One region of the Klebsiella planticola genome, then DNA from elsewhere that is predicted to be linked to it. Evidence: predicted binding sites of a transcription regulator. Region 1 holds the regulator's gene; each other region holds the start of a gene.
What was found. The regulator Fur, encoded in region 1, represses iron uptake genes when iron is present. The targets are predictions, from matches to a motif close to ATAATAATGAGAACNACTATCAA.
Positions count from the first base shown of each region.

Region 2: a site for Fur is predicted at 2,421-2,443, ahead of MC50_RS05065 (siderophore-interacting protein). Genes of this name have one in related genera too.
Region 3: a site for Fur is predicted at 1,908-1,930, ahead of zupT (zinc transporter ZupT). Genes of this name have one in related genera too.

Region 1 is NZ_CP026047.1:3,320,055-3,324,347, reverse strand. It holds gene ybfE (LexA regulated protein) at 1-136, shown strand, start outside; gene fldA (flavodoxin FldA) at 286-816, shown strand; gene fur (ferric iron uptake transcriptional regulator) at 1,109-1,561, shown strand; gene MC50_RS16020 (phytanoyl-CoA dioxygenase family protein) at 1,624-2,769, opposite strand; gene MC50_RS16015 (substrate-binding domain-containing protein) at 2,914-3,930, shown strand; gene MC50_RS16010 (Gfo/Idh/MocA family protein) at 3,974-4,293, opposite strand, start outside.
Region 2 is NZ_CP026047.1:1,062,826-1,067,118, forward strand. It holds gene MC50_RS05060 (glycerone kinase) at 1-1,487, shown strand, start outside; gene MC50_RS05065 (siderophore-interacting protein) at 1,599-2,372, opposite strand; gene MC50_RS05070 (PadR family transcriptional regulator) at 2,610-3,182, shown strand; gene ygjG (putrescine aminotransferase) at 3,448-4,293, shown strand, end outside.
Region 3 is NZ_CP026047.1:1,024,868-1,029,160, forward strand. It holds gene MC50_RS04880 (glutathionylspermidine synthase family protein) at 1-908, shown strand, start outside; gene ygiD (4,5-DOPA-extradiol-dioxygenase) at 957-1,748, opposite strand; gene zupT (zinc transporter ZupT) at 1,943-2,713, shown strand; gene ribB (3,4-dihydroxy-2-butanone-4-phosphate synthase) at 2,771-3,424, opposite strand; FMN riboswitch at 3,530-3,681, opposite strand; gene ubiK (ubiquinone biosynthesis accessory factor UbiK) at 3,802-4,071, shown strand; gene glgS (cell surface composition regulator GlgS) at 4,103-4,293, opposite strand, start outside.

The sequences.
Region 1 (4,293 bases):
GGAGTTAAAACTCAACGCTGAAGCGGTTGATGCGCTCAACGAACTGGCGGAAGCTCGCAATATGAACCGCAGCGATTTGATCGAAGAGATGCTGATGAACCAGCTGGCAACCCTGCACAGCCGGGATAAAGCCTGAAAATCCTCAAAAAAACACTTTCATGTAGCAGAGTGTGCAGTCGGGCGTGATTGCTGTTTCCGCGCCCTCTCCTGTTCTGCTATGATTGCCGTTATCTGCGGGCATTACGCCACTACCACATCATTAAGTTTCAAGAGGTTATTTTACTCATGGCAATCATCGGCATCTTTTTTGGCAGCGACACGGGCAACACCGAGAATATTGCAAAAATGATTCAGAAGCAGCTTGGTAAAGATGTTGCTGATGTTCACGACATTGCCAAGAGCAGCAAAGAAGATCTGGAAGCCTACGACATCCTGCTGCTCGGCATTCCGACCTGGTACTACGGTGAAGCTCAGTGCGACTGGGATGACTTTTTCCCGACGCTGGAAGAGGTCGACTTTAACGGTAAACTGGTTGCGCTGTTTGGCTGCGGCGATCAGGAAGACTACGCGGAATACTTCTGTGACGCGCTGGGCACCATCCGCGACATCATTGAACCGCGCGGCGCCACCATCGTTGGCCACTGGCCGACTGCGGGCTATCATTTTGAAGCTTCTAAAGGCCTGGCGGATGACGATCACTTCGTCGGTCTGGCTATCGATGAAGACCGCCAGCCGGAGCTGACCAACGAACGCGTGACTAAGTGGGTTAAGCAGGTCTCTGAAGAGCTGCATCTCGAAGAAATCAAAAACGCCTGATGATTGTGCGGCGTTACCGTTAAATTTCGCCGCATTAATAGATAGAAGCAATCAAACTAATAGCTACAAGTTTTTAACTTTTAATCACATATCTGTACAATGTCCTCTGATTTAACGAGGTCAGGTGACGCAGTTTGTAGCTGGGACCTCGTTTTTGACAGCATACAAGGCCCGATACTTGCAGTTTTCATTTAACGATGGCAGTTCTATAATGAGACGCATTGCATCGGGTGATTCTCTGTATTACTTCCGCTGATGGAAGTAGATCGTTTAGCAACAGGACAGATTCCGCATGACTGACAACAATACCGCATTAAAGAAGGCTGGCCTGAAAGTCACACTTCCACGATTAAAGATCCTGGAAGTCCTGCAGGAACCGGATAACCATCACGTCAGTGCGGAAGATTTATACAAGCGCCTGATCGACATGGGTGAAGAAATTGGTCTCGCTACTGTTTATCGCGTGCTGAACCAGTTTGATGATGCTGGCATTGTGACTCGTCACAACTTCGAAGGCGGTAAATCTGTTTTCGAACTGACCCAGCAGCACCATCACGATCACCTTATTTGCCTCGATTGTGGCAAAGTGATCGAATTCAGCGATGAGTCTATCGAAGCGCGTCAGCGTGAAATCGCCCACCGCCATGGCATCCGTCTGACCAACCACAGCCTGTATCTTTACGGCCACTGTGCGGAAGGCGACTGCCGCGAAGATGAACATGCACACGACGCGCTGGAAAAGTAATTTCCCACCGCGCGGACCGCAAAAAGCCAACCTGACGGTTGGCTTTTTTTATGTGCAAACGCCTACCCTTTTCTGCGCGCGGTATGCTCGTCGAGAGCACGAGTAAACTGTTCCTCATCCCACCGGTTTGCCAGCGCTTCCCGCACCAGAGTCTGTTGGGTTTTCGGGACCATTCCACCTAATGGCGGGTCGGTATCAAGATTGGTGGGGAATGAGTAGCCCCGGGCAGCCACGGCAATTAGCGCCTGAAAATCGCCCGCGCGATATTGTCCGTCCTGAAGCTGGGGATAGATTTTTTTCAACACCAGCTCATGGTTCACATCTTCCATCGGGACGCCGAACGCCGAGGAGATCTGCAAAAGATTAGCGGTGCGAACATGATCAGTCGTCGTGTTGTTCCCGGCGGCATGAAACAACGCCGGGTTAAAAAACAGCCCGTCGCCTTTTTGCAACGGCAACTGAACATAGTGCTGGTTAAAGTAGTCGACGAACTCCGGCTGGCGGTAGGCCATATAGCCGAGCTCATACTGATGCGAAAACGGCAGCAGGCGCGTAGGCCCTGACGCCAGCGGCATATCGCTGTGCGCAACCGCCCCTTGTAACGTCAAATACTGCGACAGAATCTGCGCAGGGATGGGAAACTCGGCAACAAACTCGCCCTGCTGAAAGCCGAGATGATAATCGCGATGGGGCTGCTGCGCTTCGCCGCCAGGGCGTACCTGGTTAACCTGAGCGGTCATTCGCCACGCAGGTCCCAACCACGCCTGACAAATTAACCCAAGCATTTCATTAGCATAGTAGTCGCAGAAGGTCTGCGGGCTACGCTCCGCCAGCTTTTGTAACGCATTCCAGATCCGGCCATTGTTCCCCGCGCGAGAAAAGTGGTCAGCCTGAACCCGGGTGCGAGACTCATCGGCCATGATGGTTTCAAACACCGCCGAAGCGCGGTCGATGACATCCATATCCTGATAAAGCCCGCGTACCACCAGCACGCCGGGACCGTAAGAGAGCCCCTGATGTAGCTCGCTTAATACCGCATGTTTATTGGTCGCCGCGGCCTGCGCTAACACGTCATGGTCGTAAATCAGAACTTCCTCAGCGACTTCGCTGACCAGCGGATAGTCTTGTTTGTTCACCTGCTGCTGACAGAAGATGTTGAAATCCTCAACTGAGGCCCGATCGGGTCGGACAAAATATTGCGATGTCATGAGTAGCTCCACGGGGTAAGGGTGCCAGACGGCGGTTATTTTTTTGTTCAACGTCTCGAAAACGAACGTTGTTAAGAAATAACTTAGCAGCTAGACTCCACATCAAGAACCTCAAAAACACCTCATAAAAACCTCATGTGATCGATGGCAAAATTTACCCAAAAGCAGATAGCCGCTCAGTCAGGACTGAGTCTCGCCACGATCGACCGGGCGCTACATCATCGGGGGCAGGTACACCCGCAAACGCTGCATCGCATTCAGCAGGCTCTGGCCGATCTGGAACTGCTGCAAAAGTCCGGGCTCGCCCAGGGAAGAACGATCTATTTCGATGTCATCATGCATACCCCTGAACGCTTTAGCGAGCTGGTCAGGGAGGCGCTCAGCAGCCAGTTAGCCAGCTTTAACCCCTTTCGCATTCAGCTCCGCTTCCACTGTTACGAGGACATCAGCGAGCGAGAGATGAACGCGCTGCTGAAAAAATGCGCGCTCAGCAGCCACGGCGTGATTTTAAAGGCCATGAACTCCCCCTCGCTGGTTTCCACCATCGACGCTTTGCTCAAACGCCGCGTGCCGGTTGTCACCATCGTCACCGACATTCCGTCCAGCGCCCGTCTGCGCTACATCGGCATGGATAATGTTGATGCGGGCAAAGCCGCGGCATTTTTGATGTCAAAGTGGCTGGGCGCCGACAGCACTCAAATCGCCGCCGTCACCGGCAGCAATGATTTCATCGGAGAGCGGGAGCGTATTGCCGGATTTATCTCGGGAATTGAACAGTTTGCCCCGCGCAACAGCATCAATGTCGTCGCCGGCGGACTGGGCATTGACCATCAGATGTACGCCTGTCTGTGCCAGTACCTTGATGCTCATCCGCATACCGAAGCGGTCTATACCGTCGGCGGCGGTAACGCGGGGATTATCCGCGCCTTCGCCGAGAGAAACCGACGCATAAAGACCTTTATCGGCCATGATTTTGACCGGGAAAACCGGGCACTGATGCAGGCGGGGAAAATCGATGCGCTGATAGAACACAATCTGCAGCTGGATGCGCAGACCGCATTCCGCTCTTTGCTGGCCTTCCACGGTTTTATCCCTGAGGGCGACTCGCTCAAACCCTATTCACGGATCAACATCATCACCCGGTTCAATATGTATACCTGAAAGGAAGATGCGCAGTCGGTGAAGAGTGCGCATCCACATCGCCTCAGCGGTATGCTGGCGTGACCCACAGCGACCCCTGCTCATGGCTGTCGACAACCGCCTCGACAAACGCCACGCCTTTAAGACCATCATACACCTGCGGTACCGCGGCCCCCGTCAGGCTGAGCGCCTGCTGCGCCTCACGACTATGCAAGGCTGCGGCGAAGCCGCTGTAGAGGTTGCTGAACGCCTCGATATAGCCTTCAGGATGGCCCGGCGGCGTGCGGGTACGCGCTTGCGTGAGCGCATCCAGATCCGCGCGCCCGCGCTTAATGATTTGCGTCACCCCTTCTAACGGAGTGAAAACCAGTTCGTTGGGCTGCT
Region 2 (4,293 bases), 2.3 Mb from region 1:
GCGGCGGCTCCGGCCATGAGCCGGCCCACGTCGGGTTTATCGGCAAAGGGATGCTCACCGCCGCGGTGTGCGGCGATATTTTTGCTTCCCCGAGCGTGGATGCGGTGCTGACCGCCATTCAGGCGGTGACCGGCGAAGCGGGCTGTCTGCTGATTGTCAAAAACTATACCGGCGATCGCCTTAACTTTGGTCTCGCCGCAGAGAAAGCACGTCGCCTGGGTTACAACGTCGAAATGCTGATTGTCGGCGACGATATTTCGTTGCCGGATAACAAGCATCCGCGCGGGATTGCCGGGACTATCCTGGTGCATAAAGTGGCCGGTTATTTTGCCGAACGTGGCTACAATCTTGCCACCGTGCTGCGCGAAGCCCGGTATGCGGCGGACAAGACCCGCACGCTGGGCCTCGCGCTCTCCAGTTGTCATCTGCCGCAGGAGGCTGAAACGGCGCCACGCCACCATCCCGATCGGGCAGAACTGGGCATGGGCATCCATGGCGAACCCGGCGCCTCGGTCATCGCCACCCAGAACAGCGCGCAGATTGTCCGCCTGATGGTGGAGAAACTGACCGCCGCCCTGCCGCAAACCGGCCGCCTGGCGGTGATGCTTAACAACCTCGGCGGCGTGTCGGTGGCGGAAATGGCGATTCTGACCCGTGAGCTGGCCGACACGCCGCTCCATCAGCGGATCGACTGGCTGATTGGCCCGGCGTCGCTGGTGACGGCGCTGGATATGAAAGGTTTCTCGATAACCGCCATCGTACTGGAGGAGAGCATTGAAAAGGCGCTGCTTTCCGCTGTGGAAACAGCCAGCTGGCAGGCGCCGGTACAGCCGCGGGCCATCGAGGTGATGCCCTCTTCGCTGCGTAGCACCCGCGTGGCGTTCCAGCCTTCGGACAATCACGACGTGGCGGGCTATGTCGGGCGGATAACCAGTACCCTGTCTGACCTGGAGACGCACCTGAATGCGCTGGATGCCAAAGTCGGCGATGGCGATACCGGCTCCACCTTTGCCGCAGGCGCGCGCGATATTGCCGCCCTGCTGCGGCGCCAGCAGCTGCCGCTGGGCGATCTCGCGACCCTGTTCACCCTGATCGGTGAACGTCTGACCGTGGTGATGGGGGGTTCCAGCGGCGTGCTGATGTCGATCTTCTTTACCGCCGCCGGGCAGAAGCTGGAACAAGGCGCCGGCGTCGCGGAAGCGTTAAACGCCGGTCTGGCGCAAATGAAGTTTTACGGCGGGGCGGATGAGGGCGATCGCACGATGATTGATGCGCTACAGCCGGCGCTGGCGTCGCTGCTTGTCGCACCGATGGATTTACAGGCGGCGTTTGCCGCGGCGGAAGCGGGCGCCGAACGCACCTGCCACGCCAGCAAAGCTAACGCCGGGCGCGCGTCGTACCTTAACAGCGACAGCCTGCTGGGCAATATGGATCCGGGCGCCCACGCGGTAGCGCAGGTCTTCAAAACGCTGGCGGAACACCGCTAAGGCTGCGCCCTCAGCAGCGGAATATCCCGGCAACGCGACGCTGAGCCGGGCGAGAGAACGGAATAGCCGCTATCCCGGGCAACGTGCTGACGCCGTAGCCCGGGAATCAGGCTATTTACTGTGCCAGTAGGCCTGGGAACGCACCAGCTGAGGGTCAATTTGGTCATTTTCAAACCGCCCGAGCAGCGATTTCACCACCGCGCCTTCACCGGTCACCCAGATAAAATAATCTTCCGCGGGCACGCTCACCTGCGCCAGACGTTCAGCCACGACCGATGAATGATGGCCGACGATCCACTCAATATTAAAGCCCTGCAAATCTGCCAGATAATCTTTATACGATGCGTCGCCGATCGTCACCAGCGCCGTAACCTGCGGGCGCACGGGCAGGCGGCTGAGGCCCAGCAGACGGCGGCGTAGCGCAGGCATACCGGATTCATCGCAGACATACAGCTGCCAGGCATAATCCTCCGGCACCACCAGCGAACCGCGCGGACCACCAATCACCAGCTTATCGCCGACGTTTGCCGCCAGCGCCCAGCTGCTGGCGATACCGCCGTCGTGGATGAAGAAGTCATAGGCCAGTTCATGACGTTCGGCATCATACAGCGGCGTGTAGTCTCGGGTTGCCGGACGGACGCCGTCGCCCCAGTTAATGCCCTCTTCCGTCACCTGCGGCGGCGTAAACGCGGCGCCGGCTTCCGGGAAAAAGAGTTTGGTATGGTCGTCAAAACCCTGGGAGACAAAACCTTCCAGCGCCTCTCCGCCCAGCACAATGCGCTGGAAGGCGGCGCCGACGCGCTCAACGCGCAGCACGGTTAACTCGCGAAAACGCAGCTCATTGCGAACGCGTTTCGGGTACTGAGGTTCTTTCGTTTTTATCATTGTCATTCGCCTTCGTGAGATTTATAGATATATCTAAACTTTACCCAAATGATAATGATTGCCATTAAAAAAGAATGCAAGTTTTTTTTGATATAGCCGTCGCAAAAAGCAATAAAGTACAAATGACAAAATAAAACCATTTAAAATCAATAAATTATTAAAATATTGAGATTCATGCTTGCTAAGCATTATTTTTTAGATATAAATTAGATATATCAAAACATACAGGAGCAAACTATGCGACATCATCATGAAGAAGGTCGTGGGCCACGTGGCCACCACGGTGAACACAGCGAACGCGGGGAGCATGGCCGCCGGGGTGGCGGCGGTGGCGGCGGTGGCGGACGCCGTCAGCGTTTCTTTGGCCACGGCGAACTGCGTCTGGTGATCCTCGACATCCTCACCCGCAACGCCAGCCACGGCTACGAGTTGATTAAAGAGATAGAAAACCTGACCCAGGGCAACTACAGCCCAAGTCCGGGCGTGATCTATCCCACCCTCGATCTCCTTCAGGATCAGGGTCTTATCAGCGTCGAAGAGGAAAATGGCCGCAAAAAAATCGCCATAACCGCAGAGGGCAGCCTTCTGCATGCCGAGAATCGGGAACAGCTCGGCCATATTCAGGAACGTTTGCAGGCCCGTATGGTCGGCTGTGAACTGCGGAAAAACCCGCAAATGAAGCGGGCGCTGGAGAACTTTAAAGCCGTTCTGGATTTAAAAGTTAATCAGCAGGCCATTAGCGAGACCCAGTTGAAACAGATTGTCGCCGTCATTGACCGCGCGGCCATGGAGATTTCCCAGCTCGATTAATCTCTTCGGGGGGATGCCAGTCCCCCCTCTGCCCCCATATTGGGCAATCTGCACCACCAGGCGGCACGCGGTGGAATGCCTCCAGACGGGTAGCGTCCCCCGCTCAGGAGTAAAACATGCCAAAAATATCGCCGTGAGATTAAATTTCGTGCAAATGCGCTTTCGCGCTGCGTTTATCCCGATTTTCAGCTGCCGTGCCGAAGTGGCGTAATCCCTGCAATACTTAATGCAGTATCATGTGATACGCCCGTCCCAGGAGCTCACTTTGAACAGGTTACCTTCCAGCGCATCGGCTCTGGCCTGCAGCGCACACGCACTGAATCTCATTGAGAAGCGAACGCTTGATCATGAGGAGATGAAAGCACTTAACCAGGAGGTCAGGGAATATTTTAAAGAGCATGTGAATCCCGGTTTTTTAGAGTACCGAAAATCGGTTACCGCTGGCGGGGATTACGGAGCCGTAGAGTGGCAAGCGGGAGGGTTAAATACGCTTGTCGACACTCAGGGACAAGAGTTTGTCGATTGCCTGGGTGGCTTTGGAATTTTTAATGTAGGGCACCGTAATCCAGTTGTGATTTCCGCCGTCGAGCATCAGCTCGCTAAACAACCTCTTCATAGTCAGGAACTGCTTGACCCGCTGCGGGCCATGCTGGCAAAAACGCTGGCCGCGTTAACCCCCGGCAAGCTGAAATACAGCTTCTTCTGTAACAGCGGTACAGAGTCGGTCGAAGCGGCGCTGAAGCTCGCTAAAGCCTACCAGTCGCCGCGCGGTAAATTTACGTTTGTGGCCACCAGCGGCGCTTTCCATGGTAAGTCGCTGGGCGCGCTATCGGCCACCGCGAAATCGACATTCCGTAAGCCTTTTATGCCGCTACTTCCAGGGTTCCGTCACGTGCCGTTCGGCGATATCAACGCGATGCGTACTCTGCTGAGCGAGTGTAAAAAAACCGGTGATGATGTCGCGGCGGTGATCCTTGAGCCGATCCAGGGTGAAGGAGGCGTGATCCTGCCGCCGCAGGGCTACCTGCCCGCGGTGCGTAAGCTGTGCGATGAGTTTGGCGCGCTGCTGATCCTCGACGAAGTGCAAACCGGCATGGGGCGCACCGGCAAA
Region 3 (4,293 bases), 2.3 Mb from region 1:
TCGTTCGCCAGTCGTGGAAAACCAACCAGCCGTCGCTCTACTCGCGTCTCGATCTGGCATGGGACGGCGTGGGCGAGCCGAAGCTGCTGGAGAACAACGCCGACACCCCGACCTCGCTGTATGAAGCCGCCTTTTTCCAGTGGATTTGGCTGGAAGATCAGATCAACGCCGGCCAGCTGCCAGCAGGCAGCGACCAGTTCAACAGCCTGCAGGAAAAGTTGATCGAGCGTTTTTCCGAGCTGCGCGAACAGTTTGGCTTCCAGCTGCTGCATATGGCCTGCTGTCGCGATACCGAAGAAGATCGCGGTACCGTTCAGTATCTGCAGGACTGTGCCGCAGAAGCGGGTGTGGCCACCGAGTTTCTGTATATCGAAGATATCGGCCTGGGTGAAAAAGGTCAGTTTACCGACCTGCAGGATCAGGTGATTGGCAACCTGTTCAAGCTCTACCCGTGGGAGTATATGCTGCGCGAGATGTTCTCTACCAAACTGGAAGACGCGGGCGTACGCTGGCTCGAACCGGCGTGGAAGAGCATCATCTCGAACAAAGCTCTGCTTCCGCTGCTGTGGGAGATGTTCCCGAACCACCCTAACCTGCTGGCGGCTTACTTCAGCGAAGATGCGCATCCGGAGATGGAGAAGTACGTCATTAAGCCGATCTTCTCCCGTGAAGGGGCCAACGTGTCGATCGTGGAAAACGGCAAAGTGCTGGAAGCGGTAGAGGGTCCATACGGAGAAGAAGGCACCATCGTGCAGGAGTTCTATCCGCTGCCGAAGTTTGGCGACAGCTATACGCTGATCGGCAGCTGGCTCATCAACGATCGGCCAGCCGGGATCGGCGTACGCGAGGATCGGGCGCTGATCACCCAGGATCTGTCGCGTTTCTATCCGCACATTTTCGTCGAATAAGATTTGCCCCGGCAGCGCTGACGCCTGCCGGGGTTTTTCCGCTATCTTCTACGCCCCAATCAGCACCGACAGCATGCTCAGCGATCCCATCTCCATCCCTTCCACCGGAATAGATATCGGCTCTTCGCCGTCCCAGGTACCCAGAACGTAGAGCAGCGGCAGGAAGTGCTCCGCCGTCGGATTAGAAAGCGATCCGCCCTCATGCGCCAGATAGTTCACCAGCGGATGCTCTGCAGCCGGTCCCTTCCAGCTCAGGTTGGTTTTGACGTAGTCATTAAATGATTCCGCCCACGGGTAAGGCGTGCTCTCGCCATGCCAGCGTGCCGTTCTCAGGTTATGCACCACGTTACCGCTCGCCACCAGCATGATGCCTTCATCACGTAGCGCGGTCAGCTTGCGCCCCATCTCCAGATGCCAGGCTGCCGGTTTGGTGCTGTCGATGCTCAACTGCACCATCGGGATGTCCGCATCGGGATACATTTTTATCAGCACGCCCCATGATCCATGATCGAAGCCCCAGGCTTCTTTATCCAGGGTCACAGGCACCGGCGCCAGCAGCTCAACCAGACGCTGCGCCAGTTCAGGTGAACCAGGAGCCGGGTAATGCGTATCGTACAGCGCCTGCGGGAAGCCGCCAAAATCGTGGATCGTCTTCGGCGTTTCCATGGCCGTTACCCCGGTACCGCGAGTAAACCAGTGCGCAGAAACCACAACGATAGCTTTTGGCCGCGGCAATGTTTCGCCCAGCTGCCGCCAGGCGCGGGTATAGATGTTATCTTCCAGCACGTTCATCGGGCTGCCGTGGCCTAAAAACAACGCTGGCATTCGGGTACGGGACATGGTGATATCCTTAAACAGAGGAATTGTGATGCCTTCACATTACGCGTTTTTGCGTCAGGATAAACTCAGATAAGCATGATGATGATCGTCAGAAAATTTGAATGTAATTCGCTGTAAAGGGTCGCATCTCCCTCTCGTCGTGAGCTGATAATCTGGATATCATTAATGATAATCATTATCAAAGGAAATGAATAATGTCGTCACCCTTAATATTGACGCTGCTGGCGGGTAGCGCCACATTCATCGGGGCTATTTTTGGCGTGCTGGGCCAGAAGCCATCCAACCGGCTGCTGGGATTCTCCCTGGGCTTTGCCGCGGGCATCATGCTGCTTATCTCACTGATGGAGATGCTGCCCGCTGCGCTGAACGCGGAGGGCATGTCGCCGCTGCTCGGTTACGGTATGTTTGTCATCGGCCTGCTGGGCTACTTTGCGCTCGACCGTATGCTGCCCCACGCGCATCCACAGGATCTCATGTCGCCAGGTATGCCGCGTCCGCGTAACCTCCGCCGAACCGCAATGTTATTGACTCTGGGCATCAGCCTGCACAACTTCCCGGAAGGGATCGCCACCTTTGTAACGGCCAGTAATAACCTTGAGCTGGGCATGGGCGTCGCGCTGGCGGTCGCTTTACACAATATTCCCGAGGGGCTGGCGGTGGCCGGCCCGGTTTATGCCGCCACCGGTTCACGGTATAAGGCCGTACTCTGGGCCGGGCTTTCCGGTATGGCGGAGATTCTCGGCGGCCTGCTGGCCTGGCTGATCCTCGGAAGCCTGGTGTCACCCGTCATGATGGGCGCCATCATGGCAGCCGTTGCCGGGATCATGGTGGCGCTGTCGGTCGATGAGCTAATGCCGCTGGCAAAAGAGATCGATCCGCAGAGCAACCCAAGCTATGGCGTACTGTGCGGCATGTCGGTGATGGGATTAAGTCTGGTTGCGCTGCAGGCAATGGGCATTGGCTGATGGCAAAAACAACAAAGCCCACGCAGAGGTGGGCTTTGCTATGACGCGGGGCCAGAATCAGCTGGCTTTGCGCTCATGTTCGCGGCGATAGGCCACCAGATCTTCAATGGTCACCACGGCCATATTATGCTTCTGCGCGAACGCAATGCACTCCGGCGCGCGCGCCATCGTACCATCGTCGTTGGTCAGTTCACACAGCACGCCAGCCGGCTTAAAGCCCGCCAGCGTCACCAGATCGATGGTCGCTTCAGTATGACCACCGCGGGTCAGCACGCCGCCCGGCTGCGCACGCAGCGGGAAGACATGGCCTGGACGGTTGAGATCAGAAGGTTTAGCGCCGTCGGCAATGGCCGCGCGCACGGTGGTCACGCGGTCAGCGGCGGAAACACCGGTGGTGACGCCTGCTGCAGCTTCGATGGTCACGGTAAAGCCGGTGCCGTATGCGCTGGTGTTGTTTTCCACCATCATCGGCAGGTCAAGCTGCTTACGGCGTTCATCGGTCAGGCACAGGCAGACAATGCCGCTGCCGTGGCGAATGGTCAGCGCCATCTGCTCAACGGTCATGGTTTCGGCGGCGAAAATCATGTCGCCTTCGTTTTCACGGTCTTCATCATCAAGCACCATCACACCGCGGCCTTCGCGCAGTGCATTTAAAGCGTGTTCCACACGTTCAAAAGCGGTACCAAAAGAGGAAAGGAGCGTCTGATTCATGGTAAATAAACCTCATTAAAATTATGGTTACCAGAATCAGGGCAGTCTTAGGAGCGCCGGTTTAGCGGCAAAAGTCAACGCAAGCGGATCGAAACCCGACTGAGCCGTTACTCTCTCCCATCCGGACTTTAACCGTCGGCCCCGGAATTACACCGGATCTGCTGACCTTTCTGCTTTCACAGAAAGCGCTCGCGGGCTTTCAACGCTATGGTTGATTTACCGCCGGTGGGGAATTTCGCCCCGCCCTGAGAATAAGCGAGATCACTATAACGCTATTGATTATCATCGGCAATGCATAAGCTTCAAACATTTCTGGTTTATAGGTAGCGTCGATCGCACTACAATGAGCGATAAATCGACCAGAGCAGGAAACCACCATGATTGACCCGAAAAAAATTGAACAAATCGCCCGCCAGGTCCATGAATCGATGCCGAAAGGCCTTCGCGATCTTGGGGAAGATGTCGAGAAAAAGATCCGTCAGGTACTCCAGTCGCAGCTGACCCGCCTGGATTTGGTCAGTCGCGAAGAGTTTGATGTGCAGACGCAGGTGCTGCTGCGCACCCGCGAAAAACTGGCGCTGCTGGAGCAGCGAATCAGCGATCTGGAAAGCCGCGCGGCCGCCCCGACCGTCGAAGAAAAGCAGTAAAAAACAACGGGCCGTCAGGCCCGTTGTTGTATCAGTGTTCCAGCTCTGGCTCCGACGCCGCCTCTTCACTGACCTGACGGCAGTAGAGCTCATACCGTTGGCAAAACCATTCACGCTGAGCTTCATCCATATTGCCGACAATGGCCTGCAGATCAACGGCATGACCTTGTGCATACATTCTGGCGAAACTCAGGGCCAGAAAATCAAAGTTCTTCATTGAAT